DNA from 2 places in the Paenibacillus sp. DCT19 genome. Region 2 is predicted to be linked to the other one. Evidence: riboswitches for the same ligand, from Rfam matches in the RefSeq annotation. Region 2 holds a riboswitch; the other holds the start of a gene.
The links. A riboswitch is a leader RNA that binds a small molecule or an ion and turns the genes downstream of it on or off. The one in region 2 is predicted to bind S-adenosylmethionine.
Positions count from the first base shown of each region.

Region 1: it holds a riboswitch for S-adenosylmethionine, as region 2 does, so the genes downstream of both, metA (homoserine O-acetyltransferase MetA) here and DMB88_RS24585 (methionine ABC transporter ATP-binding protein) in region 2, are expected to answer to the same signal.

Region 1 is NZ_CP029639.1:1,989,178-2,005,499, reverse strand. Features, by position in the region: gene DMB88_RS09035 (trans-sulfuration enzyme family protein) at 1-149, opposite strand, end outside; gene DMB88_RS09030 (aminotransferase class I/II-fold pyridoxal phosphate-dependent enzyme) at 142-1,329, opposite strand; gene metA (homoserine O-acetyltransferase MetA) at 1,354-2,271, opposite strand; SAM riboswitch class I at 2,470-2,594, opposite strand; gene corA (magnesium/cobalt transporter CorA) at 3,047-3,982, shown strand; gene DMB88_RS09015 (HRDC domain-containing protein) at 4,075-5,076, opposite strand; gene DMB88_RS09010 (ROK family protein) at 5,269-6,147, opposite strand; partial or broken gene DMB88_RS09005 (MOSC domain-containing protein) at 6,224-6,882, opposite strand; gene DMB88_RS30945 (phosphodiester glycosidase family protein) at 6,939-7,457, opposite strand; gene DMB88_RS30940 (phosphodiester glycosidase family protein) at 7,457-8,053, opposite strand; gene DMB88_RS08995 (5'-3' exonuclease) at 8,050-8,943, opposite strand; gene DMB88_RS08990 (arsenate reductase family protein) at 9,123-9,488, opposite strand; gene DMB88_RS08985 (RluA family pseudouridine synthase) at 10,060-11,046, opposite strand; gene DMB88_RS08980 (cob(I)yrinic acid a,c-diamide adenosyltransferase) at 11,043-11,618, opposite strand; gene DMB88_RS08975 (DedA family protein) at 11,841-12,452, shown strand; gene DMB88_RS08970 (bifunctional adenosylcobinamide kinase/adenosylcobinamide-phosphate guanylyltransferase) at 12,675-13,208, opposite strand; gene DMB88_RS08965 (type 2 periplasmic-binding domain-containing protein) at 13,246-13,797, opposite strand; gene DMB88_RS08960 (aspartyl-phosphate phosphatase Spo0E family protein) at 13,995-14,216, opposite strand; gene DMB88_RS08955 (aminotransferase class I/II-fold pyridoxal phosphate-dependent enzyme) at 14,430-15,638, opposite strand; gene DMB88_RS08950 (Lrp/AsnC family transcriptional regulator) at 15,652-16,152, opposite strand.
Region 2 is NZ_CP029639.1:5,384,602-5,400,923, reverse strand. Features, by position in the region: gene DMB88_RS24595 (COX15/CtaA family protein) at 1-428, shown strand, start outside; gene DMB88_RS24590 (Cthe_2314 family HEPN domain-containing protein) at 647-1,387, shown strand; SAM riboswitch class I at 1,528-1,670, shown strand; partial or broken gene DMB88_RS24585 (methionine ABC transporter ATP-binding protein) at 1,796-2,832, shown strand; gene DMB88_RS24580 (methionine ABC transporter permease) at 2,834-3,493, shown strand; gene DMB88_RS24575 (MetQ/NlpA family ABC transporter substrate-binding protein) at 3,579-4,415, shown strand; gene DMB88_RS24570 (DUF2167 domain-containing protein) at 4,555-5,559, opposite strand; gene DMB88_RS24565 (DUF2167 domain-containing protein) at 5,877-6,824, opposite strand; gene DMB88_RS24560 (SDR family oxidoreductase) at 7,040-7,804, shown strand; gene DMB88_RS24555 (NifU family protein) at 7,932-8,180, opposite strand; gene DMB88_RS24550 (YuzB family protein) at 8,261-8,515, shown strand; gene DMB88_RS24545 (NAD(P)/FAD-dependent oxidoreductase) at 8,512-9,573, opposite strand; gene mqnE (aminofutalosine synthase MqnE) at 9,872-10,978, opposite strand; partial or broken gene DMB88_RS24535 (HesB/IscA family protein) at 11,541-11,896, shown strand; gene DMB88_RS24530 (hypothetical protein) at 12,012-12,329, opposite strand; gene DMB88_RS24525 (NAD(P)-dependent oxidoreductase) at 12,581-13,222, shown strand; gene DMB88_RS24520 (histidine kinase) at 13,429-15,252, shown strand; gene DMB88_RS24515 (response regulator) at 15,249-16,178, shown strand.

The sequences.
Region 1 (16,322 bases), 3.3 Mb from region 2:
TCAAAGTGATGGAAGGTGGATGCCTGATAGATCGGCACACTGGAAGCTCCCGTTGTTTTATCTACCTCGTCCCCGAAATGCAGCAGTTTGGTATCGAATTTCAATTCAGAAGAATTAGAAGAACCGGAATTTTTATTCTGTTCACTCATGATGTGCTCCTCCTTCAATTTCGAGTTTTGCTGCTGCGAGCGCATTGGCTAAATCTGCGATAAGATCCTCGGCGTGCTCAATACCAACGGAGAAGCGTAACAAACGATCATCTACACCGACAGCATCACGGATCTCAATCGGGATATCGGCATGAGTTTGTACTGCTGGATATGTCATTAATGATTCAACACCGCCTAAGCTTTCAGCAAATGCGATGAGTTTAATATGACGCAGCAATGGCTCTACGTAACGAGCATCCTTCACTTTGAAAGAGAAGATACCTGTGTTACCGCTGGATTGCTTGTTCTGCACCTCATATCCGGGATGATCCGACAATCCTGGGTGATAGACTTCACCAACAGCTGGATGCTCCAAAAGATACTTCGCGATTGTTAATGCGTTATATTCATGGCGCTCCATCCGAAGAGCCAATGTTTTCATCCCCTTCATCAACTGGTAGGAATCTGTTGGAGATAACACTGCACCAATGGAGTTGTGTAGAAATGCCATTTCCGCTGACAGTTCCTCTCCTTTGGTCACAATCAATCCAGCAAGGACATCGTTATGTCCACCAAGGTACTTCGTTGCACTGTGAATGACGATATCCGCACCAAGCTCGATTGGACGTTGGAAGAATGGCGTTAACAGTGTGTTATCCACAATAGTCAACAGGTTATGGCTCTTCGCCCATGTGCTTACCGCTTCAACATCTGTAATCATCATCAGCGGATTCGTTGGTGTCTCAATAAAGACCGCTTTGGTATTCGGCTGAAGAACTTTCTCTAGTGCAACCAGATCATTCGTATCGACATAGCTTGCTGTTACACCAAAACGAGACAGAATCCGTTCAAGCAGACGATATGTGCCCCCGTACAGATCGAGTGATACAATCAGATGATCTCCTTGACTGAACAATGCAAAAATCGTTTGTAGTGCTGCCATGCCTGAGCTACAGGCAAAACCTGCATCACCAGACTCCAGTGCAGCGGCCGCTTCCTCCAACACTTTACGTGTAGGATTGGTTGTACGAATATAGTCGAATCCCGTGCTCTGTCCAAGCTTCGGATGACGAAACGCTGTTGCTTGATAGATTGGAAAGTTAATTGCGCCTGTGACCGGTTCATTAATAGAGCCAATTTGAGCTAAGCGGCTTTCGATTTTCAACTTGTTATCTTCCATTGCAGAATCCCCCTGTTATCTCGATTAAATTTGCGGACCAATATCGTAAGGTGTTTCTTGATACACATAGTAATTGAGCCAATTAGAGAATAATAAGTTAGCATGAGCCCGCCATGTCGCTGGAGGAACACGGGAAGGATCATCTTTCGGGAAATAATTTTTAGGTAGGGCTACATTTAATCCTTTAGCTGCATCACGATCATATTCCCATTTGAGGGATAACGGATCGTACTCAGCATGTCCGGTAACGAAAATCTGTTTACCGTCTTTGGTTGCAACTAGGAAAATACCTGCATCCTCAGATTCAGCCAAAATTTCTAGACGCTCGTCCTTCTCAATATCTTCATGACGCACTTCAGTGTGACGTGAATGAGGGACATTAAACACTTCATCGAAACCACGCAAGAGTGGGACATGAGATTTGTTAATCGTGTGTGGAAATACGCCAAAGCATTTTTCGTCCAGTGAAACTTTAGGAACGCCGAAGTGATGATATAAGCCTGCCTGTGAGGCCCAACATATATGCATGGTTGAAGTTACATTTGTTTTGGTCCATTCGAAGATTTCTTGGATTTCCTTCCAATAGTTCACGTCCTCGAAATCCATCTGTTCTACAGGTGCACCTGTAATGATCATGCCATCGAAGCGGCGGTGCTCAATTTCATCAAATGTTTTGTAGAATTCATCCAGGTACTCCTGGGAAGTGTTCTTGGACGTATGGGATTTTGGATGCACCAGAACGATGTCAACCTGTATAGGTGTATTCCCCACCAAACGTAAGAGCTGCGTCTCTGTCGTTTCTTTGGTTGGCATAAGGTTTAATATAGCGATACGAAGTGGACGAATATCCTGTTGATATGCGGATGTCTCGTCCATGACAAAAATGTTCTCTCCTGCAAGCACTTCCTTGGCAGGTAAAGTGTCTGGTATTTTGATTGGCATGGTGTCAAACTCCTCCTTGAGCATAAATAGATTGCAGCATTTGCTGCCCTGAGCTTGCCGACAAGCATAGATTTCTACATCTTAAGGCGTAGAACAAGCTCAAGTTCCTTAGCGAAAATCAGTGCTGAGAAGTCGGGGCATATAACAAAGACCTTCCTCGGATTCCGAGAAAGGTCATATGTAAACAGATATGCGCCTCTCTCATCTCTCAGTTACAACAGTACCTCTTGGGCACTTAGTCGCTGCAAGAATTAGCACCGTGCGGTATACCGCCGGTTGCCGGGTTTCATCGGGCCAGTCCCTCCACCTACTCTTGATAAGATTTCGCTGTATTTAATTTTTGAAATATAATTGCTTTCCGTTTACTTTAAAACATTAATCCGTTCACGTCAAGCTACAGTTCATCTTAAGCATCTACATCTCGGAACCGTTTTTCACCTCCTGTCATACACTGCCTCAGGGCGCGAAATAGACACATTTTTGCGCTTGAAAGCACCTTGGACCAGCGGTATACTAAACAGGTGTTGTAAACCCTTATGTGAGAGGTGACATAATCAATGGATGGCGACCCGAGGCCTGACTGGCAGCCGAATTCCGACAAACAGCATAGAGAATTGACATCAGCATGCCGGCAGCGGGACGTTACTTCCGTTTGCATATAGAGCGAACGCAGACCTGATCACCAGGCTCCGCTGCCGACCGGCTGATCTATTCTTTTTGCGCCCATAATGATGAAGATCCGCCAACTCGGCGGGTGCAGAAGGAGTCGATAACGATGAAAATCCGGTTGGTAAACAACGGTGTATTTATCCCAGTGGAGGACATTCAGCAAGCGCTGACTCCACCAGCGGAGGGCTTTTACTGGATTGATGCAGATGTGGATGATCTGGCCGTGCTTCAGCCGCTATTTATGATGCATGACCTGGCGGTCGAAGACTGCTTAAGTGACGAGGAACAGCGTCCAAAGATCGAAATTTATGAAAGTCATTATTTTATTGTCATTAACAGCATTCGTTTTGATGATGAAGAGATATTCTTACGTGCTGTCAACCTGTTCTTGGGCAGACATTTTATTATCAGTGTGACTAAACAGAAAGTCAGTGAGCTGCGAACTTTAAAACCTATTCTATGGGAACAGGAAATCAGCACTCCGGATCGTCTGTTATATTTGCTGGTTGACTTAATTGTCGATAATTATTTTACTGTCGGTGATCGGATTGAGGCACGGATCGAAAAGCTTGAGGAAGATATTCTAATGCACACCAAAAAATCTCACCTTAACGAAATCATCGGGCTTCGTAGTGAGATTCTATGGCTCAAAAAAGTGCTTGGTCCTCAAAAAGAGGTCATTAATACTCTTAACAAAAAAGACCTGCGTCTCATTGATGATCAATTGCAGAAATACTTTAGCGATATTTATGAGAATGCAGTGAAAATATCCGAGACATTCGAAACCTATCGGGATCTGATGGGCAACTTACGTGAAGCTTATCAATCCAGTATTGCTAACCGAGCGAATGAGATTATGCGTGTGTTTACCGCCATCACGACAGTGTTCATGCCCTTGACCGTTATTACCGGTATCTATGGGATGAACTTCGAATTTATGCCAGAATTGCACTGGAAGTATTCATACTTTGTCGTTATTGGGCTTATGGTAACACTTGGCCTGAGTATGTTCTTCATTTTCCGCAAAAAAGACTGGATATGAATAGCAGCAGAATCAACATATAAAAAAAGAACAGGAGACGAAGCCTCCCTACTGGGAATAAGGCCTCGTCTTTTTTTGAGTTTAATCAGCCATTAACCGACGTTTCGCTCTGTCTCTACATGACGACGATAACGAATCCGGATCATACGAAGTTTCTCATATACTTGCTCCAGGCTACCTCCGCCTGGCTTCTCCTCACCATATACTTTATGTAATACAGGCTTCAGAAACGTATCTCCCAGTTCCTCATACGCGCTCCAAACGGCTTCCTGTTCTTGTTCAGGCATAATCGCAAGCTCTGCATCAAGAAGACAATCCGTATCATACCCCTCTAAATCCAAGACTTCCAGTAATTCGATTAGCTCTCGACGTGACAATCCCGAACGGTTAACAATCTCCTCTAACGTATGCCCTTCCTTCATGCCTTCCAGTACTTGCTTACGAGTCTTGAACTTATCTAGTTCCTGCTTATACTTCTGCTCTTTCTGTCGGTACAGCCAGTTCTCATACTCCTCTTCTTTCAATGCAGAGTATACCCAGTCGAGTGGAAATACGGTGGAACGCTCCACCCCGTTTGTTAGCTCCAGCCATGCTTGACCATACTCGGAAGCCTTGCTCTCTCCAACACCCGGCAATTGCATCAGCTCATTCATCGTCAGCGGCACATACGAACTAATCATGCGAAGCAACCGGTTCGTTGCAATAAAATAAGGTGCTTTTCGGTCAGATGCGGCTCTCTTTCTACGCCATGCGCATAAGTCTTCGTACAATGTCTCATTGGCATACAATTCACTGTAACATTGGAGCCGTTGTCCGCCATAATTTCGTGAGCGGAGCTCTTCAATTTCATGAAATAACCCTTGCAGTAACGGTCGGAACCCTGCACTCATCTGTAGTGCTAGTTGATGCCGATAAATATGCATGAGCTCTTCCCACGAACTGCCCTCATACCAGATAATATCCTCTCGATCCCCTTCTTCGTACAAGCTCCACCCCAGATGCCATGCTCCTTCTTCTTCGCCAATCCACACTTGTGCGAGCTCTTCATTCTGGTCTGTATTTCTGGCTAATCTGTTCATAAAAATGACTTCCATTGACCAATCCCTCCTTCGAGTTTCAGCTACACCGCTTGTAAGGCTCACCCTCATCACCTTCAAAAAAGGCAAAAAAAACACCCCTCCTGCAAAATGAATGCAAGAGAGGTGCTTCCTCAACAAACCGTGCTATGCTGTTGCTCATATCATACCATAATGGAAAAATTCGTCAATCATTTCATGTTGTATACTTTATTTATTTAGTGCAAGCTTCGCAAGCGCCAAGGAGCCGCACAGCCCTGCGTTATCTCCAAGACCCGGTGAAACCACATATTGATCGATATCGGACTGAAGTGCTGGGTGCTGTACATAACCGTTCAGCAATTCCTGTAATTTTTTGCGTACCAGCGGGAAGAGCTGCTCCTGCTTCATCACACCGCCGCCCATCACAATTTTCTGTGGAGAGAGAATCAGAACATAGTTCATCAGTGCGTGTGCCAAGTAATGGGCTTCAATCTCCCATGCTTTGTGATCCGGTGATAGCTCATAAGCTGGCTGTTCCCATCGTTTGTTAATCGCTGGACCTGCAGCAAGTCCTTCTAAGCAATCGCTATGATAAGGGCAGAAGCCTTCAAAGGTATCCTCCGGATGTCTACGTACGATGATATGTCCCATCTCTGGATGAGACAACCCATGCACCATTTGACCAGATACTACAGCACCTGCACCAATTCCTGTACCCACCGTAATATACAAGCAACTGTCTAATCCTTTGGCTGCGCCCCAAGTCGCTTCACCAAGTGCAGCTCCATTCACATCAGTATCAAACGTCATTGGCACATCATAGTGTTCCTTCAATTTGCCAATAAGGTTGTATTGCCCCCAATGTGGTTTGGGTGTAGTGGTAATGTATCCGTAAGTTGGACTGCCTTCAATCGGATCGATTGGGCCAAAAGAACCTACACCTAGCGCTTCAATATTTTTGCCTTCAAAGAAAGCAATGACTTGTGCCATCGTTTCTTCAGGTGTTGTCGTAGGAAAGCTTGCTCGTTCCAGAACCTCTCCCTTTTCATTCCCAATACCACATACAAACTTCGTGCCTCCAGCTTCAATTGCGCCTAAGATCGTCATGTTCGTCACACTCCTCAATTAAGTTAAAAAGGAATTCCATTCTGTCATCGATCATTCTAATTGTTCAATCCAAAGACTAGCCCTCCAGCTTGTCCAAACGCTTCACCAACGTCTGTCTCCAACTGTCCGAGAGCGTTGTAATGGCCAGCAGAGCACGAATGCCTTCCGCATCCTGCTTACCCTGATGCATCACCCGGTTCGCTTCCAGAATCGTCATGGATGTTAGATCCGTGCTGATTCGTCTGAACCCAGACCCTGGCTTCACTTCTCCTTCTTGTAGCACACGAAAATAAAAGCCGGTATAACCACTTTCCTGAAAATAAACAGGTAAACCCTTGTAATCATACCGAGCTGCCAGCTTGAAGCAAGGCTGTCTGGGCTGGCTAACCTGAACCCTGGCATCGCCTAATTGATATACATCGCCAATTCGCACCAGATCCTCTGCACAGCCCTCGACCGTCAAATTTTCACCACAAGCGCCCCACTCGAGCTTGCGATTCATCAATTGCTCCAGCAACGGATAACGACTATGATCATAAACACAAACCGCCTTGTCGGGTCCCCATGATGTTCTAGGTCTGCCTGTGCATCTCCCGTCATGCCTGTGAATGACAAGAAAACAGGACTAGAAACGGGAGTCTTCACAATTCCGCTCAGCACTTCACGTTTCTGACCAGGCAAGGGTTTAGGCTGACCCACATTTATGGCTAGGACAGCCGTAGGGCTGTCGCCCAATTCGAATTGTTGTGTGAGTTTCACTTGTGCATTCCTCCCCTTCTTTGTTCAACGCCTTACTTAACAGAGCCACCAAAAACAAGTGTATTGCTGAGCAATCGACCAGGTGAAGTGAGCATCTTACCATCCGCATACATACCCGAAGATGCACCCCCATCCAGATTCATCGCCTGCTTCGCTCCAAGCTTCTGCATCACAGCAGCCCATTCCTTCATCGTTGCTCCGGAAACGGTTGCCAGAAGAACCGAACCATCTGCCATAATGGCAATTCCACTTCTTGCACCAGAAGCATTGAGAATTTTCGGATCCTTGAAGCCCTCACTTGCTGGATTAATTGAGATCTTCCCATCCTTAACGAGACGCGGACCGGCTCCTACAGCAGTAACGACTTCGTCCCAAGGAATCTCCTTACCTTCTGCATTCGTGTATTTGTAATTCATCTCCACCGTAGAGCCAACAACGAAACGATCGGCGTTTGATTTGTGGCTACCTGTGAAGACCAGAACTGAACCATTCTTCGGAATGGCAATATTGGTATTCGGTACTTTTTTGGTCACAATCCCTTTCTCGATCACTACTGCTGTACCCCTTTGAACCCAACCGTTGAACCTCGCTCAGGCGTATACAGCATCGTAATGCTTGCATTTGCAGACGGTGTTCTGTTAATAAAGGTAGCATACCAACTGCGGGATTTGCCTTCTGGCGTCGTTACCATGCCTGTTAAGTTTACACGAAGTGAATCCATAATTGCTGTGCCATCTTCTTTAAAACCAATGCTTGTACCGTATCTTCCTATATGTATTACTTTACCATTAGCTATTAACATGCCATATGGATCTGGAGCACCATTATAAGCCTCAAAGAAAGCTCCGTTAATCGCGGCTTGCGCCCCATACGCTTTGACAATGGAAGGCAATGTTGCGGTCTGTCCTACCTGCTTTTTCGCTAGTCCTACTGTCACTGGTGTGCCTTTTGGAATACTAACCGTTTGTACGGTGAAGCTTCGTCCTGCTGCTTTTACTTTCTGCACTTTTGTACTGATTGCTGCTTTGGCTTCGACTGTCTGCGGAGCACTTACTGCCCCTGACAATAATACCGGTAAAGCCAGGACAAGAGCCATAGCCCCTGTCCACCATCTCTTACTTGATCTTTGTGATTGAATACTGCTCACCCTATTGCCACTCCCATCCAAGAGCCAAGGCTCTTCATCTCAAGTTGTTCAAACTTGTCCATCACCATATCCGGATCCAGACGTAATTCACACATATCCAGTGCACATGCAACTGGAACTGCGCAGTGAATCTCTGCTAATTTGCGAGACAGATGAAGCATGTCCAGATCGTTCTCAATCTTTTTGCGTACCGAAGGTGTAAGCTTGTCCAAGTTGTCCAGAATACCTTCGATCGAATCATACTCCTGAACAAGCTTCAGCGCCGTCTTCTCACCAATGCCTCGAACACCTGGATAATTGTCACTCGCATCCCCCATCAAGCCCTTCATATCAATGACCTGGCGAGGTGTAAGCTGTTTCTCCGTCATAAGCGACTCTGGTGTGTACACCATGTAGTTGCCATGACCTTTTTTCATAATAATAATGCTTGTACGATCATTAATCAGTTGCAGCATGTCATGATCACCCGTCAGTACCATCACATTCATGTCTGTCTGCTCTGTGTAATATTTCGCTAACGTGCCAATGCAGTCGTCAGCCTCATATCCAGCAGCTCCAATGTTCGGAATATTCAGACTATCCATGACTTCACGAATCAGGTCAAACTGCGGAATTAGATCATTTGGGGCTTCGGGACGATTGCCTTTGTAAGCGGCGTACTCTTCACCACGAAACGTCTTACCACCCATATCCCAACAACAGATGACGTGACTTGGCCCAAAGGTCTGAACCGCATCCCAGAAATAACGGATAAATCCGTAAACTGCATTGGTGGGCAAGCCTGCCTTTGTACGCCTAATATATCCGCTTGCAGATGTTGCGTAAAATGCCCGGAACAACACTGCCATACCGTCTACCAGCAACAAAGTAGGTTCATTACGTTGATTCACTTGTGTTTACTCTCTCCTATCTTGTGTGTAACCAATAAAATAAAATTGCAAAATAACTCTATCATTATAGCATAGTTCTACCACTTATCGGTCAGCCAAAAAAGCCCTGAATTTTAACATTCAGGGCAGCGATTCTCCTACCTTTTCAATTACGGTAGATTCCAAGTTAACCGAAGTTCTTAACGATTGTTCCATTCCTGTTCATACGTATCTTCTTTGAAGCCCACGGTGACTTTTTCCCCGTCGGTTACAATTGGACGTTTGATGAGGCGACCATTCGAAGCCAAGAGACGAATCTGCTCTTCGGCCGACATGCCAGGCAACTTGTCCTTCAGCTGCTGCTCTTTGTAGACCTCTCCGCTGGTATTAAAAAATTTCTTAACCTCAAGCCCGCTCTTCTGGATCAAATCGGTAAGCTCAGCTTCGGTAGGCGGGTTATCAAAAATAGGAATTAACTCAAGCTGATGCTCTTGAGCCTCCAGCCACTTCACTGCTTTGCGGCATGTACCGCATTTGGCATACTGATATACTTTTAATTGACTCATTACTGTTCCTCCTATGCTCCGGTATCGTTTTCTCGCTTCCCTTGGTTTGCTTTGCAAATCCAAAAGTCGCTCGAAATCGATACCATCGCAATGTAATTTTACTTCATAAGCAATCCATTTCATATGGATTGCTATACATTAATGATTCTGGGTGCTCCGGTTTCGTTTCTCGCTTCCCTTGGTTTGCTTCGCAAATCCAAAAGTCGCTCGAAATCGATACCATCGCATTGTAATTTTACTTCATAAGCAATCCATTTCATATGGATTGCTATACATTAATGATTCTGGGTGCTCCGGTTTTATTTTCTCGCTTCCCTTGGTTTGCTTCGCAAATCCAAAAGTCGCTCGAAAACAATACCATCGCATTGCAGTTTTACTTCATAAGCAATCCATTTCATATGGCTTGCTATACATTAATGATTCGTGATGCTCCGGTTTCGTTTCTTGCTTCCCTTGGTTTGCTTCGCAAATCCAAAAGTCGCTCGAAATCGATACCATCGCATTGCAGTTTTACTTCTCAAGCAATCCATTTCATATGGTCTGCTCAAATACTTATTATGGCTGCGAAATATTAGATGCGATCCTCTCTGGGGTGTGCTTCAGCATCTAGGCGTTTCTCCAACGCTGCCAAATCTGGGGGCAGTGGTGCCTGAAATGTCATCCGCTGCTTCAGAATAGGATGGTCGAATGATAGCTCATACGCGTGAAGCGCTTGACGATCAATCCATCCATCCCGCTCGTTACGCATCGTTTCTGTCTCAGAATCGATTCCGTCACTTGGCAATGTCTTATACATCCGATCACCAATTAGCGGACAACCAATAGAAGTCATATGCACACGAATTTGATGCGTTCGGCCACTCTCCAGTTTCAGATTCACTACACTGGCAATGCTATTTCCCCATGTCGTTACCACGTTGTATAAGGTTCTTGCGGCATAACCATCAGGTGTTACGATTCGGCGATGAGGCTCTTCCGGATCCCGGTCAATCGGACCATCTACTGCACCTTGCAACTCAGCAGGGCAACCATGCACAATAGCCATATACTTTTTATCGACCGTTCCCGCAATCATCTGCTCTGACACATGCTGGTGCACATAAGGATTTTTGGCTATCGCGAGCACGCCTGATGTCTCCTGATCCAGACGGTGGATCGGGCGGAAGCGGAACCGCTCTGCTTTTGCCTTCCAATAATGAACGACGCCATTAGCCAACGTACCTGTATAATGTCCATGCGTGGGATGCACGATAATGCCCGAATCTTTGTTAACAATTAGTAGATGTTCATCTTCATATAGAATGTTAAAAGGCAGCTCTTCTGGCAAAATGTCATCCGACTCTTCTTGTTCCATACGAACTTCGAGTCTATCCCCTGCAGACACCTTCACGCTGATATACACACGCTCTCCGTTTAACATGATTCCTTGCTCCGTGAGCTTCAATCTCGACAACAGTTTACGTGATATTTGCAGCCGCCGCTGTAGCACGGTCTTCAGCAGCCAGCCATCCTCCTGCTCAGGAATCGTATAAACAAGCGGCGAATAATACAGGCTCATTCTTTGCGGCGGAAAACTTTTTTGCTCCGCACATATTCAATGTCAGCTACCTGTTGTCTCGCATTGGCTGTCCGTGCAACCACGAAGAAATAATCCGATAAACGGTTTAAATAACGTCTTACCGATGGATTAATATCTGTATGTTGTCCAAGAGTAACCGCACGGCGTTCCGCACGACGACACACGGTACGGCATACATGCAGTGTAGAAGATAGCAGGCTTCCCCCTGGCAAAATGAACCGTTCTACCTTTGGATTCTCTGCATCATACATGTCAATCCATTGTTCCAGTCTAGTAACCATCTCATCACGAACTTTATATTTTGTCTCACTAATTCTTACAAAAGCGAGATCTGATCCACAGTCAAACAGCTCCTGCTGTACCTCAAGCAAATGCTCCCGGAGATCCTCGAATTGCCCTGTCGCTTGATCAATTAAACTGATTGCCTGTCCCACAAAACAATTCAGTTCATCGATCGTGCCATATGCCTCTACTCGATCATCATCCTTGATGACTCGTCCACCAATCACTGATGTTTGGCCTTCATCGCCTGTTCGTGTGTATATGCCCATGCTAATCCCTCCAATTGTTATTGATTCGCGCGGTAGAATATTCGGGTTAATGAATAATGCGAACATTCCTTAACTTCAACTTAACCAGTATACTTGACCACCATTAGATACGGAAATGCATTTTTTTCAGAAACCGCCTGGAAGCTTGCCTCGTATATTGAATTGGGTTGTAATGCTGAGTATACACCGAATTGATTAAACCCCATAAGAGAGGAGACGATGATGCAGAACTGGATAACCGATTTCATGGAGCACTACGGATATATAGGCATCGCACTGATCATTGCCCTGGAGAATGTATTTCCGCCCATTCCTTCTGAGATTATTTTGCCCTTCGGCGGATTCATGACCACCTATACTAGCCTCACACTGCCTGGCGTTATTATTGCTGCTACGATCGGGTCTGTGCTTGGAGCTATCATTTTATATGCCATTGGGCTGCTGATTGATGTGAATCGATTGGAGAAAATTGTAGACCGCTGGGGGCATATTTTACGTATCAAAAAAGAGGATATTCATCGTGTAGATGCATGGTTCGATAAGTACGGAATGTGGACTGTCTTGTTCTGCCGTATGATTCCTCTTGTTCGTAGCCTGATCTCCATCCCTGCGGGTATGTCCAATATGAAGTTTGGATTATTCGTGCTTTTTACCACAATCGGTACATTGATATGGAATATTATTCTCGTCTCTGTTGGAGCCGCACTTGGAGCCTCATGGGAAAGTATTCTGAGTTTTATGGATGTGTACTCCCTTGTGATTTACATCATTCTCGCTGTCCTTATTGTAGGCTTCGTCATTTGGTGGATCAAACGAAGTAAATCTCGGAACTAGACTATGTTTTAGAATTCCGCCAGCTCTTATTCGAATTTGACTTAAGATACACCCTAATGTAAATTCGCGTTACATAAAGGGAAGAGTCTAACCAAATCATTTCCTCAGTCACTCACTCGTGCCCTACGAAGAAAGACGTGCCGTCTCCTATAGACCGCACGTCTTTCTTTATTAAACTCCATTATGTAGCATTTTGCCATGAATCGTATGATATAAGACGACTTATTCATAGCGTACTGAACGCCCCTTAAGCTCCATCGCTAAGCCTGATACGAGCATATAGACCTGTTCAGAGTGCGCCTGAAGTGCCCGGTTTACAGAAGCCATCCTTGCAGCAAAGATACGCTCCTCTTCTGTCGGGTTCAGTGAACCATGCATTTCGTTAGTGATAACAAGCATCTTTCCCTGGTAAGATAACATCGCATCCAGCAACCGCTGCGTTTCTCCCCGCTGTTCATCCAAATCCTTATACGCCCTAAAACCAGCAACCATCCACGAGGTTAAACTATCCACAATTACAATCCGACGATCTGCCAGAAATAGATTCGATTCTCGATTAATCTGATGAATAACCTCTGTCAGATGTTGACCATTCCCAGCTTCAATGACCCGATAGTGAGCGGATGGAAATTCCGGAATGATCGCTTCATGATCGCCAGTGGATAAATAGATGCCTTCCCGGCTGATCCCCGCCGCATAACTAAGGGCAAACTTCGTTTTACCACTACCTATACCCCCAGTGACCGTAATCAACAATCCGCTCCCCTCCTTCTGTAGCTAGGTTGTACACCTATTACTCTGTTAATGCCTTCAAGACTTTCTTCGCTTCTTCAATATTGGAAGCCGATACTGGAATGGTAGCAAATAAATTCTTCGCAGCATACTGCACTTCTTGGAACATCTTCATATCTTCAAGCGGAATTCCATAGAGATGTGTTTCTTTTTTGATATCAGATCCATCATCTCCTGTGCCATCCTCGACAAATACTCCACCTTCAAACACACCGCGTGCGTATTTCTCTTGATCGAATGTATCATCCAAAGATACGTTTGAACCATTGTTGCCATATTGTTTCATGTCTGCTTCAGGCAGTATAAAAATATCATGTCCACCTGCGGCATACTCAACCAGTATTTTCTGTACATCATACATCGCACTGGTGACAACTTCCACTTTAGGCTCTTCACCTAGTTTTTGTTGCAAATTCGCCTGCAATTGTTCTGAAATAACGGACGGATCACCCTGGTTATCAATTATAAAAATCGTGAATCCACTCTTTCCTCCACAACCAGTAAGCACCAAAATTATGGAGATGATTGCGATAAGACCCCAAACTCTTTTCATTCCAGCTCCCCCTTTTGTCTCCTATGTCCAATATATCACAATTGTTCCACGCAAAAAAACAAGCACGCCTTCTTAGGCGATGATTCGACTCATTCCACAAAAAAAGAGACCCCTCAGGGTCTCCCTATAGCCAATATACGTAACGTTTCGATAGCCTACAATCACAGCAACCTATATCACATACATCGGGCAAGGCATTACTTGCCTTTGATCGGATTAGCTCTCATGTATTCGTTAATCTTCAGATCCAGCAAACTGCTGATCTCGATAACGATGTCAGAAGTGAATGATTTTTCTTCAAGGAAGATCTGCTCCATCTTCAGACGCAGCAGATGAATTTCATCTTCCAAGGAAATGTCATGCAATGATGCGTGATCCGGTTTCACCGACCATCGGTCGCCATGATCGCCTTCAGCCAAATATTGCCCACGATTCGTCGGTAAATCATATTCAACACAAAACAAGCTAACCCCTCCTTGGAAAATGTTTTTCCGAATGTTAAATGTTAGAAAAAGTTATTTCAAATTGAAATTATATCACAATAATTTGTAAAAGAAAGTCATTTTTTCTAATATAACAAATTGTATCATTCGTGTATCCTTTTCTAACCATACAAAAGAACCTCTTACTTATTAACCCTCTTTTTGTATCTTGTAAACAAAATTTCCGATTCGTTCCAAAGCTTCATTCAATTGGGTCACTGAAGTTGCATAAGAACAACGAAGGAAACCTTCACCTTGTGGCCCAAACACATTCCCAGGCACAGCAGCAACCTTATTTTCCGTAAGCAGTCGCTCTGCGAAGACATCGGAAGTCAGGCCTGTCTTTTGAATACTTGGGAAAGCATAAAATGCCCCCTGAGGTTCATGACAGTCTAAGCCGATATCACGGAAGCCTTGCACGATCAGTCTTCTGCGCTGATTATAGGACTCCACCATTCTGTCCTTCTCACCTAATCCGTTCGTTAAGGCCTCCAGTGCAGCAACTTGCCCCATCGCTGGAGCACACATAACCGTATACTGATGGATTTTGAGCATTGCTGCAATAAGTTCAGGATGCCCACACATGTATCCAATTCGCCAGCCGGTCATTGCAAATGCTTTGGAGAATCCACTGACTAGAATTGTACGTTCCTTCATATCAGGGATTGAAGCGAAGCTAACGTGTTTTTGTGTATACGTTAACTCAGCATAGATCTCATCAGCAATAACAATAAGATCATGCTTCTTGATCACTTCAGCAATCGGAAGCCATTCTTCATACGTCATAATCGCTCCGGTTGGATTGCTTGGATAACATAGAATCACAACTTTGGATTTAGGCGTAATGCTTGCCTCGAGTGCCTCTGCTGTCACTTTGAATTGATCTTTGGCGTAGGTTTCCACACCAACAGGCACACCACCACCGATTGAAGCGATTGGGGAATATGCTACATACGACGGCTCTGGAATCAGAATTTCATCTCCAGGTACGATCAAGGCCCGCAATGCGAGGTCAATCGCTTCACTGCCGCCAACCGTTACAATAATTTCGTCCTTTGGATCATATTTCGTATCGAATTGGGTATGCAAATAATCGCTGATCGCTTCTCTCAGCTTCGGCATACCGGCATTGGATGTATAACTAGTCATACCTCTTTCCAATGAATACACACAAGCTTCCCTCATGTGCCATGGCGTAACAAAGTCCGGTTCCCCGACACCAAGTGTAATGATGTCTTTGTTATCACCAACCAGATCAAAAAACTTACGAATTCCGGATGGCGGTATCTGCTGTACCAAAGGTGCCAGATACGAAGTCATTTTCTTGTTGTTCCCTGTTGTCTGTTCATTCACTATCATGACACATCTTCCTTTACGGCGAGATCATGAGACGGTTGTCTTCCTGATGGTCTTCAAAAATAATCCCGTCCTGCTTATATTTTTTGAGAATAAAATTCGTTTTGGTGGAGAGCACTGAATCTATTGGAGACAGTTTCTCGGATACAAAATTAGCAACTTCACGAAGGTTGCCACCTTCAACTTCAACGAGCAAATCATATGCTCCCGACATGAGATAAACCGATTTTACTTGAGGATACAAGTAGATTCGTTCAGCAATACCTTCGAATCCCCGACCACGCTCTGGCGTAATCTGAACTTCGATCAGTGCTGTGACTTTCTCGTCATCAATTTTGCTCCAGTTTACAACCGTTGCGTATTTAACGATGACATGCTCTTGCTCCAGCTGTGCGACGACATTCTTAATCTTATCTTCCGACTCTCCGAGCAGCGTAGATAGCAGCGCGGGAGTCCTTCTCGCGTCTTCCTTCAACAGATTCAGAACTTTCAATTGCAGGTCGTTCAAATCCTTCATGTGTTTCCCTCCAGCGTCATCCGAGTTCCGTAACGTACGTATTCGAGCTATCTCTTCAATGAATTAATACTTATATTACATGAATTTAACGTTGATGCAAAGACAAAAACCGCCTGCCTTGAATTCAGGCAAGCGGTGGTATGGTCTGCTAAACAAGCTTGTGCTTCAAA
Region 2 (16,322 bases):
CCACGGTTTACACGTATCTTGTTGTGTACACAGGTGCGTTTGTAAGCCATACCGACTCAGCGGGAGGCTGCTCAGGTTTCCCATTATGTAATGGACAGATTGTTCCAGAGTTGTCCGGAGGGGTAGCTGTAGCATTTGCTCACCGTTTGGCTGCATTATCCTTGGTTATTGTCATCGCGATTTTGGGTCATTATGCATACCGCAAACATCCTGATAATACCGAACTTCGGAGATTAGGTGTGATCGCTGTAGTGCTCATTCTGCTCCAAGTCTTCATTGGTTTCGTGATGATGCTTACGATTGGTCGTCCAGAAGTGTACATGTTCGTTGCGCTTGCTCATATGTTGGATATTGCCATATTGTTCGGAGTTCTAACATACATGAGTTTCCTTGTATACAAACTGCATCGTCCAGTTAATCGTTTCTAGATCAAGTATACAGATTTAAGTTATACGAAGTTATATTGCGACAACTTACGGAGTCTGCCTTTCAATGATGTAGATCATTGGAGAGGTGGACTTTGTTTGATGTTAGGCATGGCAGGGCAACCTAAGCGAAGCAGCATTCATGCATTTACTCTGATCCCGATTTTGTTTAACATGATTAAGCATCCCATGATCAGCAGAGTGCAAAGAGGAGGCTGTATATGCTGCGAACGTTGCTAGGCGAACCGCCACGCCAAAATGAGGGTATGTTGGAGGAAGCTATTGATTCAATGGTGGAGACTTTGGAGTTACTGCAACGCCAACTGGAGAAGAACCAAGACCCAACGCATGATTATCGTAAGCTGTATGTTTGGACGCAGGGGTTAATCTCCTCGTTAGATGAACTGGAGCAGAGCTGCTTTGCTGCATCTCACTTTCGCAAGAAGGTAAAAGCAGGCTCTACAGAAGACATGACGAGCGAGGAAAAGGCGGAATATGCCCGGTACGTTTATTTTTACAAGGATGGATTCATTCGTTGCTTTGCCATTTTGGACAAGACAGGTACTGTATTGAATGAACTGTTTCAGCTCAATACAACCAAAGTAAAAACGCATTTCTCTTATTTTACCGTGTTGCGACAGTTTGGATACGCCAAGATGCATGGGGAACTAGCGGCTAAGCTGATCGAAATCAAGGATGCATACCGAGAGCCCATGAGCAGATTACGTAAACGCAGGAACATGGAGATTCATTACATGAATTCTGAAATGCAGGACGATCTGTGGCAACTGCACCAGACATTGCAGGGGAAAGTGAAGCTGGAGGACTTGGATCAACATCTGAACGAATTGCGTCAAGGATTAGATATGGTGTGTGCAACGTTGAAGGCATCGTATGGTTACATGAATAAAATGTGGCATCAACAAGGCTTTAGAGAGCGTAGTAAAGGGATAAAATCATAATATTTACCTTTGACAAATCGGAATACTTGGATTATACTGAGTTCCTAATAGGACATTAAATGTAATATGTTACAACATGAATTATCTGAACAGTATAACTGTTGAATTACACGAACTTATACAAACTTACAATATCATATTTCTTATCGAGAGCGGCGGAGGGACAGGCCCGATGAAGCCCGGCAACCGATTTATAACGACAATGGCAAACGTGTCATTCTTTATAGATGTTAGGTGCTAATTCCTACAAAATGGCGTTAAGCGCGATTTTGGCAGATGAGAAGGTATATTCTTTCAAGCGAAGAACCCTTTCAGTTTCTGCAAAGGGTTCTTTTTTTATTGCATGAATGGGAGTTTTCCTCTCTTTCGGGTAAAGATAGGTGTAGGCAGTGGGAAGGAGAGTATTATTTGATTGAATTAAAAGGAATAACCAAAACATATGGTAGAGGCGCAAAGGCAACAACTGCGCTTGCGGATCTGAATCTGAATGTTAGCAAAGGCGAGATTTTGGAGTCATTGGGCATTCAGGCGCCGGTAAAAGTACATTGATTCGATGTATAAATCTACTGGAGCGACCTACAGAAGGTGAAGTTTGGGTGAATGGAGTGGACTTAACCAGTCTGAGCAAGTCGGAATTGCAGAAGCAAAGAGGCAAGATCGGTATGATCTTTCAGCATTTCAATCTGCTCTCATCCGCTACGGTCTACGACAATGTTGCATTTCCACTGAAGTTGGTCAATACGTCCAAAGCGGAGATCGATCGTAAGGTAAAGGAAATGCTCACCTTGGTCGGACTTGAACAGCATAGCAACAAGTATCCTGCACAATTGTCAGGAGGACAGAAGCAACGGGTGGGTATTGCTCGTGCACTCGCCAGTGATCCGGATGTGCTGCTCTGTGATGAAGCCACTTCTGCTCTTGATCCACAGACAACAAGTTCTATTCTGAAGCTTCTGCTGGATATTAACGAGAAGTATGAGTTAACGATTGTGCTGATTACTCATGAGATGCATGTGATCCAGAGTATCTGTGATCAGGTTGCAGTCATTCATCAGGGAGGCATCGTTGAACAGGGGCCAGTCACAGAAGTGTTCCTCAAGCCAAAGCATGCTATCACACGTGATTTCATGCAGCAAGGTCAGGCGACCGAGTTGTTGTTACTTCAAGAGGAAGGTCTATCAAGCTCAGAGAACAACCGTGAGAACGGCGAACAATCTCAGTTGGTGAAAATTTCGTTCTTGGGACAGAAGACATATGAAGCCATTCTGTCAAGAACCGTTCGCCGTACCGGCGTTGATTTCGCGATTCTGCAAGGAACAATCTCTACGATCAAACAAGTCCCTTATGGACAACTTATCGTTCGTTTCGAGGGATCCTCTGCGGCGATTAACTCAACTACCCGTGAATTAATCGAGCAGGGGCTTGATGTGGAGGTGCTTCGTTAACATGGATTTTTCAACTGTACGCTGGGAAGAGGTTGGCAAGGCGTCTATTGAGACGTTGCAGATTCTTCTTGTATCCGGTCTGTTTACTGTAATTATTGGCTTACCATTGGGTGTGCTGCTATTCATGACGGCAAGATCCTCATCGGCAAAATCGGTTCTCGTTTATTCGATTCTGTCGGTGATTGTGAATATATTGCGATCTGTTCCATTCATCATCTTAATTGTTGCTCTACTTCCAGTTACCCGTGCGCTTGTTGGAACGGCTACAGGTGTGTTGGGTACAATTCCACCACTTGTCATTGCAGCAGCGCCGTACTTCGCTAGGATTGTGGAGACGACATTGCGTGAGGTGGATCGTGGAGTCATAGAAGCTGCACAAGCGATGGGAGCCTCGACAGGGCAGATTGTAAGACGTGTTCTGTTACCAGAGGCATTACCTGGTTTGCTGGCAGGTATAACGATCACCATTGTTACGTTGGTTTCCTATACGGCAATGGCGGGGATGGTTGGCGGCGGTGGACTTGGGACGCTGGCGATCAACTATGGTTATTATCGTTACCAGACCGAGGTCATGCTTGTAGCGGTAGTATTAATCGTCATTTTGGTACAAGTCCTTCAGATGTCTGGAGATCGCTTGGTTAAATGGTTCACCAGGAAATAACACATAGACAGCATGTCTGACGCATGATCAAATTGATCAGGCTCAGCTAATGCAACAAAAATTGATTGGAGAAGGGGTTTTACACATGAAAAAATGGTCATTTGCTCTACTAAGTATTTTGCTGATTGCAGTACTAGCTGCTTGCGGTAACAACAAGGATGCGGATAGCGGAGCAGACAATTCTGCTGGTGCACCACGTACCGTTGAACTGAAAGTGGGAGCATCTCCTACACCTCATGCTGAAATTCTGGAAAGTATCAAGCCTGAACTTGAAGCAGAAGGTATTCGTTTGCAAGTTGTAACATTTAATGATTATGTTCAACCGAATCAGCAATTGGCTGACAAACAATTGGACGCTAACTTCTTCCAACACCAACCTTATCTAGATGCAGAAAATGCAGCACGTGGTTTTAACCTTGTAACTGTAACTCCTGTACACGTAGAGCCTTTTGGTGGCTATTCCAAAAAGATCAAATCATTGGATGAATTGAAAGACGGCGCAAAAGTTGCGATCCCGAATGACCCATCCAATGGTGGCCGTGCATTGTTGTTGCTTGCAAAAGAAGGTCTGATTACGCTCAAAGACAACACAAACATCTCGTCAACTCTGCAAGACATTACTGAAAATCCGAAAAACCTGGAGATTATTGAGTTGGATGCAGCGATGATGCCGCGTCAGTTGGATGAAGCAGACCTGGTATTCATTAATGCAAACTTTGCACTGGAAGCGAATCTGAATCCAGAAAAAGATGCTCTTCTAATCGAAGATCTGCAAGGTAACCCGTATGCTAACATTCTTGTAGCTCGTGAAGATAACAAAGATTCAGATGCAATCAAGAAACTGGCAGCAGCCCTGAATTCCGAAGCAGTAAAAACATTTATTAAAGATCGTTACCAAGGTGCAGTTGAACCTGCATTTTAAGTAATAGCTTAACGAACATAAAAAGTCGATTCCGCTTATTATTGATGATACGGAGCGCTGTATCGATGCAAAAAAAGCCCTACACCTTTTGAACAAGGATGTAGGGCTTTTGTGTGTTGATTATTCGTGATTGAAGCTGTTAGCGCTTGTTCGGGTCATTCTCTGAATGATCACCAGTGGATGAATGGGTGTGCTCGATGGATTCCTGTCCAGCTGCATGCTGTTGATATGCCTGTTCAGCAGGAGAAAGAGAGTTCTCATCCGTAGGATGATCAGCATCATTTTTTTTGCGTCCAGTCAGCTTATTACGTAGCCATCCGAATGCTCCAACGACTAGAGCTACAATGACAAACCATCCTTTTTTGAGCAATAACAACAATCCTACTTTTTTGGCAACAGCCACTCCTGCACCACCAAGGATGAGACTGGTTAAGCCGAGTTCTGATTTTCTGTCGATCGAAGCGTCAAACTCCTCATACTTGTTACCCGCAGTGACGGTAAGATTGGAGAGAACGTTGTCCTCAAACTGTCTTCGGTTCTCCTCAAAATTAGCACTGTCTGTAACGAGAATAACGCCGATATAGCCCTGACGTGTCAGAACGTTCACATTGTAATTAACGAGGGCTTCCTGCTGAGCGTCTTTGAGACCAATGGAATAAAGCAAATGGTGTTTGGCGCTATCATAGTTCGGTTCAATGTCCCAGCCAGTAATAAACAGTTGGTTATCAGGAGTCGTTTTCTCATTCTGTTCCTCTGTACCTCGTTTGTAGCTGTCCAGGAGCTCTTCAGCATCGAGGTCATCCTTGTCACTGTCGTCAATATGTCCAGTGTCATTGTACTCGAAGATCACGTACCAGTTGGAGTTCTCACCCGCTCCATAGATACTACCGATCTCTGTTCCGTTCGGGAAGGATTCGGTGTCTTCCATGAAACGTTTTGTGTTGGCTTCATCTAAAAAGGTAAGTCCTTCAACTACTTTCAAGGAGGCTTTGCTGTCGAGCATGACATCTTGTGGTCCGTCTATCCATTGATAATCCTCAGTGGTGCTACTGTTACTTTCTGCAGAAGCTGTGATGGAGAAGGGGGCTTGTAATGTAAGTACAAGCAGTATGGCGATCAGGGATGCTACACATTTTTTCATCATTTGCTATAAATCCTTTCAGCGTTGCCATGTAATGATTATATTTACATGACCATATGTATTGTGTCATTACTTTCACAGGAAGTAACGACTTATCGACATTACCATAGACACCCCTACCAGACAAGGTATATATGGTTATTTAGGTGGTATTTTCCTTCTAAAGACCTAATTGATAACAAAGTAAAGGATGGGAATATAAGTATTTAGTCCGAGGCTTACACTTTTTTGCAAATGAGGCGGTTGAGCTAAAGTACAACACAAAGACCGTGTACCCCCATAGGAGAGATATACGGCCTTTATGCTGCTATTAACTGCAATTATTGATGAGGCGGCTGCCCAGAATTGCGATAATATGATAATTCATTTTGATCGGCATTCTGCTGTTCATCTGCCTCCTGCAGAACCATTCGCTCCGTAGGAGAGAGCTGTTCTTCATCACCTTTTGATCGTTTGAATCTAATCCAAGCAATCAGCCCAACGACTACAATTAAAATTATAAACCATGACTTCTTGAGAAAAAGCAATAAGTTGTTCGTGGGACTGCCTGTATAACCGATACCGCCCCAAATTAAACTTTTGAGTCCGATCGTTGAGGTTTTGTCTGTCGAGGCATCGTATTCTTCATAGGTATATCCTGCACTGATACTCAATTGGTTAAGAACAGCTTCCTCAAATGTTTTATTGTTCTGTTGAAAATTAGCCAGATCTGTAACCAAAATCGCAGATACATACCCTTCACGTGTTAGTATATGTACATTGTAATTGACCATGGCCTGTTCAAAAGCATCCTTGAAACCCAGAGAATAAATTAATTGATGTTTGCTGCTATCATATGTAGGTTCAATTTCCCAACCTGTTACGTAAGTTCGATCTTCAAACTCCGCTTCTCGGTTCCCCGCTTCTGTACCACGAATATAACTGCTTAAAAGTTCGTTCGCATCCAGCTTCTGATCATCATCTCGGATATGACCGGTTCTCACGTATTCAAACACGACATACCATGAACCTGAATCGCTATTATTGTACAAGCTACCTATTTCATTACCGTTAGGTTTTCCACCTGCATTGAGCATTGAACGTTGTGTGTTGGCTTTATCCAGAAAAAAATAGCCTTCAGGGATTTCTAAAGTGGCTTTGCTATCTAAATCTACAGTAGCCGGCCCAGCAATCCAGTTATACGCATCAGGAGATTGCTCTTCATCGGTTGTTGCGGTTACTTGAGGAGCATCTGAGAAAGCTAAGAAACTAATGAATATTAACAGCATAAATGTTTTCCATCTTCTTTTAAAAATGTTCATCACACAGCCCTTTCATAATAAGTTTCTTTCGCACGATATCACCGACACTAACATAGCTAGTTATCACTGGCAAGATATATCTGGAATTAAAGAGATAAAATCCCTATAAAATATGCAAGTTGTGAGGGGATGATAAATCTTTTATACTAATGAATGACTGCTCATTGAAGAGGGGGATGGACGTGAAGGGGAAGATTGCCCTCATAACGGGAAGTGCCAAAGGCCTTGGAAAAATGACAGCCCTCAGTCTGGCGGATCAGGGATGCCATATTGCCCTGAATTATGTGAATAGCCGACTCGAAGCGGAGGAGCTTCAAGCTCAGATCATAGCCAAAGGCGTAAATTGTATTGCGATCCAGGCTGACATTTCGAAGACCGAGGAGATTACATTTTTGGTGAAACAGGTGGAAGAACAGCTCGGGAGCATCGATATTCTTGTGAATAATGCTGGCCCCTTTGTCCGAGAGCGCCGTTTGTTTGCCGAATATGCAGAAGCGGAAATACAAATGTTAGTACAGGGTAATTTGCTTGGGCCTATGCTGCTTGATCAGTATGTGCTGCCAGAGATGCGGCGTAAGCAGTGGGGGCGTATCATCCACTTTGGATTCAGTCATGCCGGAGAAGCTAGATCATGGCCTCATCGAGCTGTATATGCAGCTGCGAAGGTGGGTTTGGTTTCTTTTACCAAAACATTAGCTGTAGAAGAAGCGTCTAACGGCATAACAGTGAATATGGTATGTCCTGGGGATATCCGCGGCACTAATAAAGAGAAAACGATAGATGAAATTGCTGGGATAACGGACGAGGAAACACCAAGAGGGCGTCCTGGCAGCGGTGAAGATATTGCACGTGTCATTACGTATCTCTGTCTAGACCATTCCGATTTTATTACAGGTAACATTATGGATGTGTCTGGAGGACTTGATCCAATTCGTCCAACAATTTAGACGTAGCAGAATGCGAAACGGTAGGGCGAAGGATATGTGAACTATGTTAAAATGAAATAGGCACAAAAAAGAGCCCTCCGCTTCATTGAAGCGAAAGGCTCTTGAGGTTTATTTCGTGAAGGATTGATTAGAATACTTGTACGACTTCTTCGACACCGTCAACTTCTTCAAGAAGGGCGCGTTCAATCCCGGCTTTTAAGGTAATGGTGGAGCTTGGGCAACTGCCGCAGGCACCGACCAGTTTCAGCTTAACGATGCCATCTTCTACGTCAACCAATTCCACGTCACCGCCATCGCGTTGCAGGAACGGACGAAGTTTGTCAAGCACATCGGATACCTCATCATACATCATGGTGCTTTGTGCGTTTTCGCTCATTTTTTTCAACTCCTTTCCTCTATATATTATATTACAAATGACCATAAATTAAAATGGTCAAACAAAGCAGGTGAACCTACATGAGACCAATTATTGAATTTTGTGCGAATAACATGCACTTTGGCACAGATGAAATCATGGATCAACTGGATGAGAATCCAGATTATGATGTTATTGAATACGGCTGCCTCAGCAATTGTGGCCAATGTTACATGACTCCTTTTGCACTAGTGAATGGCGAATTAGTCATTACCGACAAAGTTGAAGATCTATACAACGCCATCTTAGCCAAAATTGCTGAAGCCGATGCCTGGAGTGAACTGGATCTCGACTAACCGAGATGACGCTTGGACATCCAGAGCACGCCGCTTTTCAAAATACGAGGCACACGTCCCATCATGGACGTTTTGCCCATTAGCCCAAAACCAGCCTTCTTACCAAGCGCACCTAACGTGCCGCGTAACTTAAGAGGGTGTGGATTGGGTTTTTCACCTTTCCAAAGGGCATGCTGAATATGAGCGATCTGTTCACCCTGTACTTCTGCTGCTTGACCACTTGGAGCGTAAGGCACGCTAGCGCAGTCACCGACAACATAGACATCTGTATATTCAGGAATTTGATAATATTCGTTAAGGACAACACGGCCTTGGGGATCTTTGGTGACATCCAAGTCCTGTACGACTTTGACCGGCTGGATTCCAGCAGTCCATACTACGGCGTCCGTCAAAATTTCCTCATCCTGATTATAAATTCCATCTGCTTCCAGACGGGAAATGGCAATATGTCCACGTGTCTCGACCTGATGTTCACCAAACCATTCATGAACATATGCGGATAGACGTTGTGGGAAGGCAGACAATACACGTTCCCCACGATCCAGGATGCTGATATTAAGATCAGGTCTGCTCTCACGAAGCTCTGCGGCCATCTCTACACCACTTAGACCGCCACCAACGATGTGTACTTGTCCATAAGCTTTTACTTCACTAAGACGAAGATACGTTTCTCTTGTTTTGCTGAAGCTCTGAATGGTGCAGCTATATTCCTCTGCTCCTGGTGTGTTATGGAAACGATCGGTACAACCTAATCCAATCACCAGTTTGTCATATTCCAACGGATCTTGGCCTTCAAATTCAATCTGACGCTGTTCCAGATCAATCGCCGTCACTTCTCCATACCGATACGTAACTTTTTCATGAACTGGAAATTGGATGCGCAGGTCGTAATCAGATACGGTGCCTGCTGCGAGTGCGTAATATTCAGTCTTTAATCCTTGAAAAGGGCTGCGATCCACCAGTACGATTTGTGTGTCTGCTGGAATTTTACCTTCAAGAAGTTCTTTGATAATCGTGAGGCCACCGTAACCGCCTCCGAGAACGACGAAATTTTTCATGACTCGGCTTCCTTTCTGCATCAGTCCCGTTAAGCGGGGCTGCAACCTTTGGAGCAGCTATGCTTCCATAGCTGCTCCAATTTGTTTTTATTTTGATATTCAGAAAATATGCATTTCAAATTACAGATATCGTGTAGCACGGTTGTACCATGGTACAACCCTGGAGGTGACTTCAGGGGTGAAGATATAGTCGAAAGTGCTAACCTTACAATGAATTGTTGAGAAGAAGCAGCCGAGCTATATCTTGCCTGAATCCGATTCATTACTTGGATGTGGCTGGGAAATATAAAAGCAGATGTTACTCGTATACTTGAATTTCGTTATAGAAAGTATCACGCTCTACAGGAATGCGCCCAGCACCTTTAACTAACCAGATCAATTCTTTACGAGTTAATCCTTCTGGTGTAAGTGCACCTGCAGCATGACTGATTTTTTCACGTACAATGGTGCCATGAACATCGGAAGCGCCGAAGCTCAGAGCAACTTGTGTTAATTGTGGACCAATATTAATGAAGTACGCTTTAACATGGTCGATGTTATCGAGCATCAGGCGGCTGATCGCAATGGTTTTGAGATCCTCGTAAGCAGAGTTACGACGCATAATGCTTGCACTTTTGCTCTTAGGCTGCATGGAGAGCGGGATAAACACCATAAAACCATTTGTCTCATCTTGAAGCTCACGAATTTGAACCATGTGATTCACACGATCCTCGTAGGATTCAATGGATCCGTACAGCATGGTTGTATGCGTACGCATGCCCAGGTTGTGAGCAGTGCGGTGTACTTCGAGATAGCGATCAACATTGGCTTTGTCTACGCGCATTTTTTTGCGATACTCATCAGACAGAATTTCCGCGCCGCCGCCAGTCAGAGATTTCAGACCTGCTTTTTGCAGCTCTTGCAGAACTTCCTTAATGCTCAAACCGCTAATACGAGTGAAGAAATCAATCTCAGCAGCTGTGTAAGCTTTGAGCGTGACATCAGGATATTTTTCGTTTAAAGCACGCAAAGAGTCGACATAATATTGAAAAGGAACATGATTATTATGCCCACCTACGATATGAAACTCACGGACGCCTGGGTGAATATGTTCTTCCACATAATCAATCATTTCCTGACCAGACAACGTATAAGAGCCTTCTTCACCTTGGTCTTTGCGGAAATTACAAAACGCGCAGCGAGCTTCACATACGTTGGTGAAATAAAGGCTCATGTTTTCGATGAAATATACTTTCTTACCGTTCTTCCGCAGGTTGGCTTCGTTAGCCAGTTGGCCCAGTGTGAGCAAGTCATCTGTCTCATACAGATAGACACCGTCTTCCACGCTCAATCTTACGCCATTCTGAACCTTCTCGACGATCTCAGCCATTCTTTTGTCTGTAAATGGTGTAACTAATGTAGACATTTGTTATTCCTCCTGTTCTTAACCGGATTAAGTAGTATAGGCCTGTTTGCAGAGCTACATCAGTATGGTGAAGCTTAAAAAACAGCTAACTGGATGGATGCAAAAGCTCACATAGAAAAAAATGCGGTCAACACCGCCTTCTATAGTTAAACTAACTTTTATTTACCCGGTGCAGCATATGCTGCATTGTGCTATGACTTATTTGTTCGAGAAAAAGGAGTCTAATGACTCTATATGCATTGGGGACTGCGTTGCAGTCTCGAAATGTGAAAAAAATTACAACTCCAATTATGACCATCATCTGAATAAGTCATGACAAAATATCGACATTTCAGAGCGACCACCTATCCATTATAAACCTCGTGTCCCGGTGGTTCAATACACTGGGAAGAAAAAGGAGTTCAGGAGGAACGCGGAAACGGGCAAACTTCACTTGAGGCCCTTGACGGGGTGGAGTATAATTTAGGAAGAGTTAATGTAAAGTTGTTCAAAAAGTCCGCTTTTGATTACGAAGGATGCTTTTTTGAACATGATTATATATGAAAAAGGAGAGTGACCTGGCATGATTAACATCAGCGAAACGGCTGCTGACCGATTGAAAGAAATGCTTGCACAGCAAGAGACACCTGGCATGTTCCTGCGTCTTGGCGTAACACCGGGGGTTGTACCGGATTTTCGTACGCCATGGGCTTTGATGATAAAGAATCCGATGAGGATCTCTATATGGATATTCAGGATATGAAGGTTGTCGTGGAGAAGGAGAACCTGAAGTATCTGAATGGTCTCGAAATTGATTTTGAAGAGTCCGGCATGACCGGCGGATTCACTATTCATAACCCGAATGCAGTAGCAACATGTGGCTGCGGATCTTCTTTCCGTACAAAGGAAGAAGCGGGCGTACCGGATAAAGATTGCTAAGATTTAGTTTAATCATACCTCTACGGCGTAGTTCAACTGCGTTGTGGAGGTTTTTTTGTGCAAAAAAAGATGCCCTTTTTAGGGACATCTGCATACCTACGTGTATACTAATTTTTCACTCGCCAGAAACAGCGTGCTCAAGCTCTTGGATAAAAAGCTCCTCGACAACCGCCTCAATATAATCTTCATTCTCTTCAGCGGTCTCCAAAATATCTGTTGAAAATAATACGAACGAGAAGCCTTCGACTGTGATCTCCCAGGTGTGAGGCGAAGTTTCTTCTCTGCGGTCAACCGTTGCTTGAGTACCCGTCTGAATTAACCGCTCAATCAAATGATGGAGGGCTGAGTCTATTTTTTGAAAAAGTGCTTCAGTGGAAATAGCGGAACGATTCGCTTGTCTTAATATCATGGCGACTTGATCTTCAAAGCTCATATCACTCAGCTCCTTCTCAATGGGCTATTGCTGGACGTAAGTTCAATTAAATAGTAATCACAGACACGTATATTCGACATACTAAACATAATCCCTGCCATGATGCACGGAAAGCAACACTTCAAGGGTGTGAGGAAAGAAATAACTTTTATCAGAACATGAGATTAAAGGTATTGACAAGTTTAGTTGTAACAATTATAGTTACATTATAGATTTTAGGAAAACAACACATAGCCGAAGGAGAGATTATCATGAAAATTGGAATTATTGGTGCAACGGGTAAAGCAGGAAGTGTAATTTTGAAAGAAGCGGTAGACAGAGGGCATGAAGTAACAGCAATCGTTCGTAATGCAGCGAAAGTGGAAGACAAGTCCCTTAACGTTTTGGAAAAAGAGGTTTTTGATCTTACAGCTGAGGATATCAAAGCATTTGACGTTATCGTTAACGCATTTGGCGCAGCGCCAGGACAAGAACATCGCCATGTTGAAGCAGGACAAGCGTTGATCAATATTTTGAAGGATGCGCCTAATACGCGTCTAATCGTTGTAGGTGGTGCAGGAAGTCTGTTCACAGACGAATCCAAAACATTGCGCGTATTCGAATCACCAGGTTTCCCTGATGCATACAAAGCAACTGCTACGAACCAAGGCCAAAACTTGCAAGATCTGCAAGCATCTTCTGGTATTCAATGGACATTCCTGAGCCCAGCTGGATTCTTCAACCCAGAAGGCGTTCGCACAGGTAAGTATCAAGCAGGTAATGATGTTATTCTTGTTAATAGCGAAGGCAATAGCTACATTAGCTATGCAGACTATGCAATCGCATTGGTAGATGAGATCGAGAAACCGCAACACAAAAACGAACGCTTTACTGTAGTTGGCGAAGCGAAGTAATTTTGATGCACCCATAGATTAAGCATAAACGGACGCTGATCTCCACAGATCGACGTCCGTTTCTTTATAGTTTAGTTAAATATTTCAGGCGTGACAAAGCATTAGCTCCCACAAAACGTTATAACAAATCCTTTTGTAGGATAGACAGAACCATGGTAAAATTACCCCATGAGTCGACATCGTTCGAGTTTACTGGGGAGTTGTTTATGAGATCCGAATCCACTGCATTTTTAGTGAAAGTAATGACCATTTTTATAACTATATCACTTTGCACTGCTTTTGTTTTCGTCATTTACTTTCAGGATTTGAACCAATCCAAAGATACGATCAGTATGGAAATATTACGAGACCAATCAGGAAACATGACCTTGTCCGATGTTAAAGTTAGTGAGCAATTCAAAGCTTTACCGAGCAACTATTCTAAGGTTGGCTACTCCCCGGTTCAATTATGGTTCAAAATAAAATTAAACCGGTATAATGGGGATGAAGTTAATTACCTCACGATAAACAACCCTCTTTTTGAAGATGTAACGATATATCTCCCGACAAGTAATGACTACATAACAAAGCATTTTGGATACGCATATAAGGGCAATTCCGATGAGATCAACTATGTTTACCCTGCAATCAAAATTCCATCTAATTTTGATCATAATCAGTACATATATATGACAAGCAAATCGCTATATGGACAAAACTTTGTTGTAGGGATCTTGAATGAGGATTTATTTAGAAAGAATAGTATGATCAATGTGTGGGCAGGAGGCATCTTGGTCGGCATTGCCGTAGCCTTGTTTTTTTATAACTTATTCATGGGCGTTGCTATTAGAAACAAAACGTTTATAAAATCCTGCTTTTATGTATCCACGACCTTGTTATGGAATGCAGCTATGACAGGGCTTGTGAACATCACCGGCTTCAAGTACGCCTACTGGCTTGCGGAATATTCGACGGGCATCGGTATTTTCATGTCCCTTGCCATCGCGATTTTCATGAGAGCCATTTTTCAGACCCAAACCAGGTTTCCCAGGATCGATTTTTGTTTGAAGCTGCTCATTGGTTTCTACCCCATCACGTTATTGCTGTTTCTTTTCGTTAGTAAAGAGTTGGGAGCATTTGGTGCGGGTGCATCTACTTTGATGTATGTATTGTATTTTATCATTATGTTTAAAGGAATAAGGAGCAAAACCATTCGTTCGCCGCATCTCATTACAGCATGGCTCTTATGTTTGGTGTCGGTGCTTATATTTTATATGATGGTTCTTGGTGCGTTGCCTCAAAGTTACATCATGAATTATTACTTATTTTTTCTTTCTTGTGTGTCGGCGATTGCATTTGCCCTTTCTGTCGCAGAGATCATTAATGCTCTTAATGAAGAGAAGCACCACAATCATATTTTATATGTAAACTCGGAGATTCAATCTAAGCAGTTTGAGCTTGCTTTTATACGCGCACAGATGGATCCACATTTTATTCACAATACCTTGAACGTGATCGAAGGCGTTATTGCTGTGAATCAAGAAAAAGCGGGAAACCTGGTTAATGATTTATCCCATTATCTAAGAAATATATTCGATTACAGCAACTCGGAAAGATATATTTCTATCGATGAGGAGCTGGATGCCGTCAAGTTTTATGTTCGCATTGAGCAAGCTAGATTTCCGAATAAAGTCATGGTCAACTATGAAATTGACTCAGGCATTCAGTTAAGGGTGCCACGTATGGTCATCCAACCCTTGGTGGAAAATGCGATTAAACATGGTATACGCAAACGGAAAATCGCAGGTACAGTCACGATTAGGGTCAATGAGCTTGAACAGGGTTACTTGATAGCGGTAGAAGATGACGGTGTTGGCATTGAAGAGGTGGACAAAGATAAACTGCTTGAGTATTCGGCGGGCAAAGGCATTGGGCTTGCCAGTATAAACGCACGGCTTATGGCCGAGTATGGAACACAACTTCAAATCGTCAGTGAGAAGGGTAAAGGAACGGCAGTTCGTTTTATTGTACCCATTAAGGAGCAGCCATGAAGATTATTATTATAGACGACGAATATTATGCGCTGCGGAACTTGAAAACCAAGTTGGAGAAAATTGCGGGTGTCGAAGTTGTTGCAATGTATGAAGATCCAGCCATAGCCTTGGATGAGTTGAGTATAACACGGCCTGACCTAGCTTTTCTGGATATTGAAATGCCGGAGACCGATGGCATAACCTTGCTCGGGATGATGTTTAAAAAAAGACCAGATATGGATTTTGTCTTTACATCTGCTTATCATGCTTATGTAACCGAAACGCTTGAGACAAAAGCGTTGGATTTCCTCGTGAAGCCGGTGAAGTTCGAACAGCTTTATGTCACACTGGAAAAAATAAAGAAGATTAGAACCAAAAGCAGCGATGGACACAAAATTGAGGTCAAGTGCTTTGGCGATTTTGCCGTAACGATTGATGGGAAATTGATTGACGATCATTGGAGAACTAAAAAAACGGAAGAGCTGTTCGCCTATTTGTTATGCATGAACGGCAAATCCGTGTCTAGAGAACGAATCATCAATGACTTATGGCCGGAATTGGTGATGGAAAAGGGCTATGCAAACTTATATACGACGCAATACTACTTAAAGAAGCGACTCGACACATTTGGAATCCAACATATGCTTAAGAGCAGACTAGGGAATATTAGTCTGAGCCTCGAAGACATGAAATTGGATTTGCTTGAGTTCGATCATTTCAGTGAACGTTATAATGAAGATAAGAGTAAGATGGAAATGCTCGAACAAATGGTGGAACTATACACAGGCATGTTACTTGAAAATAAGCCGTATTCATGGACGTTAAGCATACAGCAGCCTTACGAGGTAAGGTTCGACAACGCATTGAATGTCTTAATTCAGTTTTATAGCGAACGCGGCGATGAGAAAAAAGCAGAATACTATGAAATGAAAAAAATGCTCTGAATTGCAGGAGTAGCCATGAGCAGCCGAGTAGTGGAGGGGAAGGAATCGATTCTGGAGAAGTGAAGCGCTCGCGTTTGTCCCTGGATTTTCCCCTTAAGAGGGGAATCCAAGAAATCCGGGGACAACCAGCGATCAGAAGAATGA